One region of the Agrobacterium sp. ES01 genome, then DNA from elsewhere that is predicted to be linked to it. Evidence: predicted binding sites of a transcription regulator. Region 1 holds the regulator's gene; the other holds the start of a gene.
What was found. The regulator PhoB, encoded in region 1, activates phosphate uptake and scavenging genes when phosphate is short. The targets are predictions, from matches to a motif close to TGTCATNNANCTGTCAT.

Region 2: a site for PhoB is predicted at 1,651-1,667, ahead of ACQQ2Q_RS10640 (LTA synthase family protein). Genes of this name have one in related genera too.

What each region holds. Positions count from the first base shown of each region.
Region 1 is NZ_JBNQTH010000001.1:1,145,964-1,149,551, forward strand. It holds gene pstB (phosphate ABC transporter ATP-binding protein PstB) at 1-155, shown strand, start outside; gene phoU (phosphate signaling complex protein PhoU) at 202-915, shown strand; gene phoB (phosphate regulon transcriptional regulator PhoB) at 937-1,620, shown strand; gene ACQQ2Q_RS05645 (GcrA family cell cycle regulator) at 1,736-2,290, opposite strand; gene ACQQ2Q_RS05650 (aspartate aminotransferase family protein) at 2,721-3,588, shown strand, end outside.
Region 2 is NZ_JBNQTH010000003.1:278,094-281,681, reverse strand. It holds gene ACQQ2Q_RS10640 (LTA synthase family protein) at 1-1,599, opposite strand, end outside; gene ACQQ2Q_RS10635 (NAD+ synthase) at 1,796-3,478, shown strand; gene ACQQ2Q_RS10630 (hypothetical protein) at 3,475-3,588, shown strand, end outside.

The DNA of each region.
Region 1 (3,588 bases):
TCGTGACGCACTCGATGCAGCAGGCCGCGCGTGTCTCGCAGCGCACCGCCATGTTCCATCTTGGCGTACTCGTTGAGGAAAACGACACAGACAAGATGTTCACCAATCCGGATGATCAGCGCACGCAGGATTACATCATGGGCCGCTTCGGCTGATATCCCGTTTTCATCCGCGCTGAAGCCAATTTCGAGGATACCTCAAATGCCATCGACCCATATTCTATCCGCTTTCGATGAAGACCTTAAATATCTGATCCGGCGCATCTCCGAGATGGGGGGCCTTGCCGAACAGATGGTCGGTGACTCGGTCCGCGCATTGGTCAATTCCGACGCCGCCCTTGCCCAGAAGGTGATTTCTGACGACGTGGTGATGGACAATGCCGAGCGGGAAATCGGTGACAAGGCCATCATCACCATAGCTCGTCGCCAGCCGGTCGCAGCCGACCTGCGCGAAATCATCGGTGCGCTGAGAATTGCCAGCGATCTGGAACGCGTTGGTGACATGGGCAAGAACAATGCAAAGCGCGTGATGGCCGTTCAGGGCACCGGCGTCCCTCGCAAGCTGGCGCGCGGACTGGAACATCTCTCCGAACTCGCACTCGAACAGCTGACCGATGTTCTGGATGTCTACACCACCCGTTCTGCGGAAAAGGCCAAGATCATCCGTGACCGCGACGAAGAGATCGACGCCATCTACACCTCGCTGTTTCGCGAGCTTTTGACCTACATGATGGAAGATCCGCGCAATATCACGACCTGCACGCATCTGCTGTTCTGCGCCAAGAATATCGAGCGAGTGGGTGACCACGCGACCAATATCGCAGAGACCATCTATTACATGACCACCGGTATGCAGCCGGAAGGTGACCGTCCCAAGGACGATACGACGACCGATGTCAGTGCGGTCGCGGAATAAGCACTTGAAGTGAGACACTAGATGGCGCCGAAAATAGCTGTGGTTGAAGACGAGGAGGCGCTGAGCGTCCTCCTGCGTTACAATCTGGAATCTGAGGGCTATGAAGTCGAGACGATCCTTCGGGGCGACGAGGCCGAAATACGCATGCAGGAACGGGTTCCTGATCTCCTGATCCTTGACTGGATGTTGCCCGGCGTGTCGGGGATCGAACTTTGCCGCCGCCTTCGGGTTCGCCCGGAAACAGAACGGCTGCCGATCATCATGTTGACGGCACGCGGCGAGGAAAGCGAACGCATACGCGGATTGGCGACAGGTGCAGACGACTACGTGGTCAAGCCCTTCTCCACACCGGAACTGATGGCACGGGTAAAAGCCATGTTGCGTAGGGCGCGGCCAGAAGTGCTGTCCAGCGTTCTGCGTTGCGGCGACATCGAACTCGACCGCGAAACGCATCGTGTTCACCGCAAGAGCCGTGAAGTTCGACTTGGACCGACCGAATTTCGTCTGCTGGAATTCCTGATGGCATCGCCCGGGCGCGTCTATTCGCGTTCACAGCTTCTCGACGGTGTGTGGGGGCATGACATCTATGTGGACGAGCGTACCGTGGACGTGCATGTCGGCCGGCTGCGCAAGGCGCTTAATTTTTCCAACATGCAGGACGTGATCCGCACCGTGCGCGGCGCCGGATATTCCATGGAGGCCTGACAGGTCACCCATGCTGGCGGTTGCTACCGCTGTTTCAACCCATCGCCCAGCCAGGCGGTGGGCTTTTTACTTGCTGCATAAAAAAGGCCCCTTGCGGGGCCTCATCTCATGATCTTTATCGGCTGGGAAGCGATTGCTTTTGCGCGGATGAGCGCCTGCGGTCATTGACTGGCTGATAAGCCAGTTTCGAGTGGTAGGTGCAGTAAGGTGCGTTATCCGATGCCTCGCAACCGCAGAAATGAAACTCATCAGTCATCGGATCGCCAATCGGCCATTTGCAGGTGCGATCGGTGAGTTCCGTGAGGGCAAGACGACGCGAAATCGGCACCACGACATTGGATGGCACCGGAACGACTGCACGCTCCTCTTCGCCACCAGCTTCGATTTCATCGTGTGACACGGTTGTGCCGGCAGGACGGGCGGCCGAGCGCGTGGCTACACGTGGCTGAAAGCTTTGCGGCCGCGCTGTCGTTGGCGCCGGACGCTTTGGCGCGCGAGAGGCAGACGAGGAGCCGCCAGCCTTGGCGCGACCGGGCAAACAAAGTCGGTGTACCTTGCCAATGACAGCGTTTCGACTGACGCCGCCTAGTTGTGCCGCGATCTGGCTTGCGCTGAGACCTTCGGCCCACAACTTCGTCAGCCTTTCAACGCGCTCATCAGTCCAATTCATGCCAAATATCTCCGCCTGTAGCGCATTCCGAGGCCGAATCCTTCACCGCTGCCTCGGAAGACTCCGAAACAAAAAATATGCCTCGATATTGTCGGTGACTAGTTCCGCCGCATGCAGTCTAGTAATTGATCATTAACCTAGTGTGAGCCTGACTCCGTGACAAGAGTCGCCGGAATCATCGCGAATCGATTTCATAGTTTTCCCCAACTTGCTGTCCACAGGCTAAAATACCACTATCGCCTACTAAAGCGTGGCTGCGACGGCACCGTGCTAAAAAGTCCCGCAATTGCGGTGATTTATTGACATGGGGGTCCGAAATGAAGATAGTGCGCGAGCCGCCGCAAGGCGGCATTTTTGATTTTTAGACTTCGTAACACCCGCCAATCAGCGAAACCCATATCTTCCGTGCCTGTCGAAGGAGTCAAGCGCAATGGCCGAGGCCTCCCCGCTCTATCAGACCTATAATCGCGCTCCGTTGCGCTTCGAACGCGGCGAGGGTGTCTGGCTGATCACCGAAGACGGCGAGCGCTATCTCGACTTTGCCGCCGGCGTCGCGGTGAACTCACTCGGCCATGCGCATCCTCATCTGGTGAGCGCCTTGAAAGAGCAGGCGGACAAGGTTTGGCACCTTTCCAATCTCTACGACATTCCGGGCCAGGAAAAGCTTGCCGAGCGTCTGACGGCTGCAACATTTGCCGACCGCGTGTTCTTTACCAATTCCGGCGCAGAAGCTCTGGAATGCGCGATCAAGACCGCGCGTCGTTACCATTTTGCCAAGGGCAACCCAGAGCGCTTCCACATCATTACCTTTGAGGGCGCGTTTCACGGCCGGACGATTGCGACGATCGCGGCGGGTGGTCAGGAAAAGTATCTGGAAGGCTTCGGCCCCAAGGCTCCCGGCTTCGATCAGGTTGCGTTCGGCGATATCGAAGCTGTGAAGGCTGCGATCACCGAGGAGACGGCTGGCATCCTGCTTGAACCGTTGCAGGGCGAAGGCGGTATTCGCCTCGCGTCCAACGCGTTCCTGCGGGAATTGCGGGCACTTTGCGATGAGCACGGCCTTTTGCTGATGCTTGATGAAGTGCAGTGCGGTGTTGGCCGTACCGGCAAGCTGTTTGCCCATGAATGGGCAGGCATCACGCCAGACATCATGGCGGTTGCCAAGGGTATTGGCGGCGGGTTCCCGCTCGGCGCGTGCCTTGCAACCGAAGAGGCCGCTTCCGGAATGACGGCCGGCACACACGGATCCACTTATGGCGGCAATCCAATGGGCATGGCGGTCGGCAACGCTGTCCTGG
Region 2 (3,588 bases), on a different contig from region 1:
TTCATGTTCGCGGGCCATCTGTTCGACATCGGCACGTCGGTCGGCGACCTGATCTTTCATGTAACCGCTTTCGGGGTAAACCGTTCTGAGCGGAGGAAGGTGGTCGCCGAAGATCATAATGATGGTTTCGCGGTCACGCTTTTTTGCCCATTGCATCAGGTGTTTCAGGCTATCGTCGGCCTCTCGCACGCCTTGCGAATAGGTTGCAAGGATTGCCTTGCTGCCGTCAGACAGATCCGGTCCGTTGATGGCGATGGTATTGTTCTTGTAGCGGCCTGCCTCATAGGGGCCGTGGCCCTGAAGCGTGACGGCGAAGAAGAAGAACGGCTTGTCGGTGCTGTCGGCGTTCTTGATCAATTCGGCAGTCAGTGCCTCGTCGGAGGCGAAGATGCCGCGCTTTTCCATCGGCGGCATGTTTTCTTCCGACAGGAAGTTGTCGAAGCCCAGCGCATCATAGACATTGCCACGGTTCCAGAACCAGCTCTGGAAAGGATGGAAGGCCTTGGCGGCATAGCCTTGCGACTTGAAGAAAGTGGCAAGCGACGGCAGCGGGCGACGGATATATTGCTGATAGGGAATGCTGCCGGTGGGCAGGAAGGCATTGGAAAAGCCGGTGAGTGCCTCGAATTCGACATTGGCGGTCATCCCGCCGAATTCCGGCGAGAACATTGTCCCGGACTGGTTGGCGCGGATGACCGGCATTGGATCAGGCGTCAGCCGCACCGAGGTAAGCCGCGTCGGATCCCAAAGCGACTCGCTCATGATCATGATGACGTCGGGCTTCTCCGAGGACGTCGAAACTGCCGCAGGAGAGGCTGGCGTGGAGGGGATCTGGTCGATTGCCGTGGCATCATAGCCTTGGGGCGGCGCGACATTGGCCATCGGGATATTGAAGGCAAAGGCGAACAGGAAGCCGTTCTGCCTGTAGTTGGCCTTCTGATCCCACATCATGGGAATGATGTTGAGTTGGTCCCGCAGCGGCGAATATTTGGCATAGTCGAGCAGTGGCACAAAGCCGGCGATCAGGGGAATGGCCAGGGCCAGGCGGGCCAGTTTTCCCTTGGTGGAAATCGGATTGAAGTTGCGTCGTGCGAAAACCCACAGATAGACGATCGAGGTCACAGCGAGCACGGTTGCCACGCCATAGCCGAACGCGGCCAGTGGACGATCCGCCACCATGGCCGGCATCAGTTCGAAAATCTGGCGGCCGAACAGCATGTCGCTCGGATAGAGCGGATCTGACAGAAACATTTGTTTCTGGCTCGATATGAAGGCTGGCAGGATGGCCAGCGGCATCAGGATAAGCGCGGCCTGATGGGCGCGGCCGAGCAGGGCATCAAGAGCAATATAGAAGACGAACAAGAGGCCGATTGCAGCAAGGCCCGGTCTGTCTGGTGAAAACAGATAGGTTCCCACGTCATCGAGCGTGCCGCGCGCGATCCATTCCATCAGGAAGACGGTGGTGAAGGACAATGCCAGCGAATTCAACAGACATAGGCTGCTGGCGAAAAAACCGGCGTGACTGTGCGTTGGTATCGCTGATTTCAGCGCTGGCTGTTTTACGAGTACGGGGGCGTTATCGGTGGCAAACTCGGCCAACGCAGTCTCCAGGTTCAGTCGGAATGAAAAATATGAGCGGTGTCATACAAGTGTCATATAACTGTCATGAACGCTAGATGAACGGAGGCTATGGGACGCCCGTTGGAGTAAATTATTTTGCGCTGCGTTAAAGGCTTTGCGGTCCGGGCAGTCCTTCGTCGTTGCGAAGCGACAGGACACGCGCTAGAGGATTGTCATGGCTGAGCAAAAGACTGTTACCGACACACTTCGTATCGCAATCGCGCAGGGCAATCCGACCGTTGGCGATGTCGCCGGAAACCTTGCCAAGGCGCGGGCTGCGCGGGTCGAGGCCAAGGCCAATGGCGCTGACCTCGTGGTATTGCCCGAGCTTTTCATCTCGGGCTATCCGCCAGAGGATCTGGTGCTGAAGCCGTCATTCCTGGCGGCCTGTCAGTCAGCCGTCGATGAACTGGCTGCCGATACAGCCGATGGCGGTCCGGGCGTGATCATCGGCTTTCCCCGTCAGGGTGAGACAGGCCGACACAATTCCGTGGCGCTGATCGATGGCGGCAAGATCCTGGCATTGCGCGACAAGGTCGATCTGCCCAATTATGGCGAATTCGACGAGAAGCGGGTTTTCGAGGAAGGCTCGATTTCGGGTCCCTTCAATTTCCGCGGTGTTCGGCTCGGTATCCCGATCTGTGAGGAAATCTGGAACGATCTGGGTATCTGCGAGACGCTGGCTGAAGCCGGCGCCGAGATCCTGATCGTGCCGAATGGCTCGCCTTATTATCGCGGCAAGCTCGATGTGCGTCATCAGGTGGTGTTGCGACAGGTCATCGAGAGCGGACTGCCGCTTCTGTTCGTCAATCAGCTTTGCGGCCAGGACGAACTGGTCTTCGATGGCGCAAGCTTTGCCTTCAACTCAGACAAGACGCTGGCATTCCAGATGAGCCAGTTCGAGGAGACCTTCTATGTCTCCACATGGCGTCGCGAGGAGGACGGCTGGTGCTGTGACAAAGGCCCGATGTCACAGATTCCAGAAGCGGAGGAAGCGGACTACCGCGCCTGCATGCTGGGTTTTCGTGACTATGTGAACAAGAATGGTTTCCGCAGCGTCGTGCTGGGACTGTCCGGTGGCATCGACTCGGCCATTTGCGCGGCCATTGCGGTCGATGCACTGGGTGAGGAGCGCGTGCGCACGGTCATGCTGCCCTATCATTATACCTCCGAGGATTCGCTTAAAGATGCGGCCGATTGCGCCAAGGCTCTTGGTTGCCATTACGACATCGTGCCGATTGCGGAACCTGTAGAAGGCTTCCTGACCGCACTTGGCGAAATGTTCGAGGGCACGGAAAGTGGCGTGACGGAGGAAAACCTGCAAAGCCGCACGCGTGGCACGATCCTGATGGCGATCTCCAACAAGTTCGGTTCGATGGTCGTGACCACCGGCAACAAGTCGGAAATGTCGGTCGGTTATGCGACGCTTTACGGCGACATGAATGGTGGCTTCAATCCCATCAAGGACCTCTACAAGATGCAGGTCTATGCCATTTCTGCCTGGCGCAACGCGCATGTGCCGCCGGGAGCGCTTGGGCCGTCTGGGGAGGTTATCCCAGCCAATATCCTGACCAAGGCACCTTCTGCGGAACTGCGTCCCGATCAGACGGACCAGGATTCCCTGCCACCTTATCCGGTTCTGGATGACATTCTGGAATGCCTGGTGGAAAAGGAGATGTCGGTTGAAGACATCATTGCGCGGGGGCACGACGTCGCGACGGTCCACCGCATCGAGCACCTGCTTTATCTGGCGGAATACAAGCGTCGTCAGTCGGCGCCGGGCGTGAAGATCACCAAGAAGAATTTCGGCCGTGATCGGCGCTATCCGATTACGAACCGGTTCCGGGATCGTGCATGAGCGATCGTACCGAGGATCCGGGCGTTCGGACCGCGATGCCTGAATTCTCGCAGGCTGAGCGAGACTATATCTTTTCCGTCTCGGCGAGCGAAGAGCGGCGCAGCTCGCTC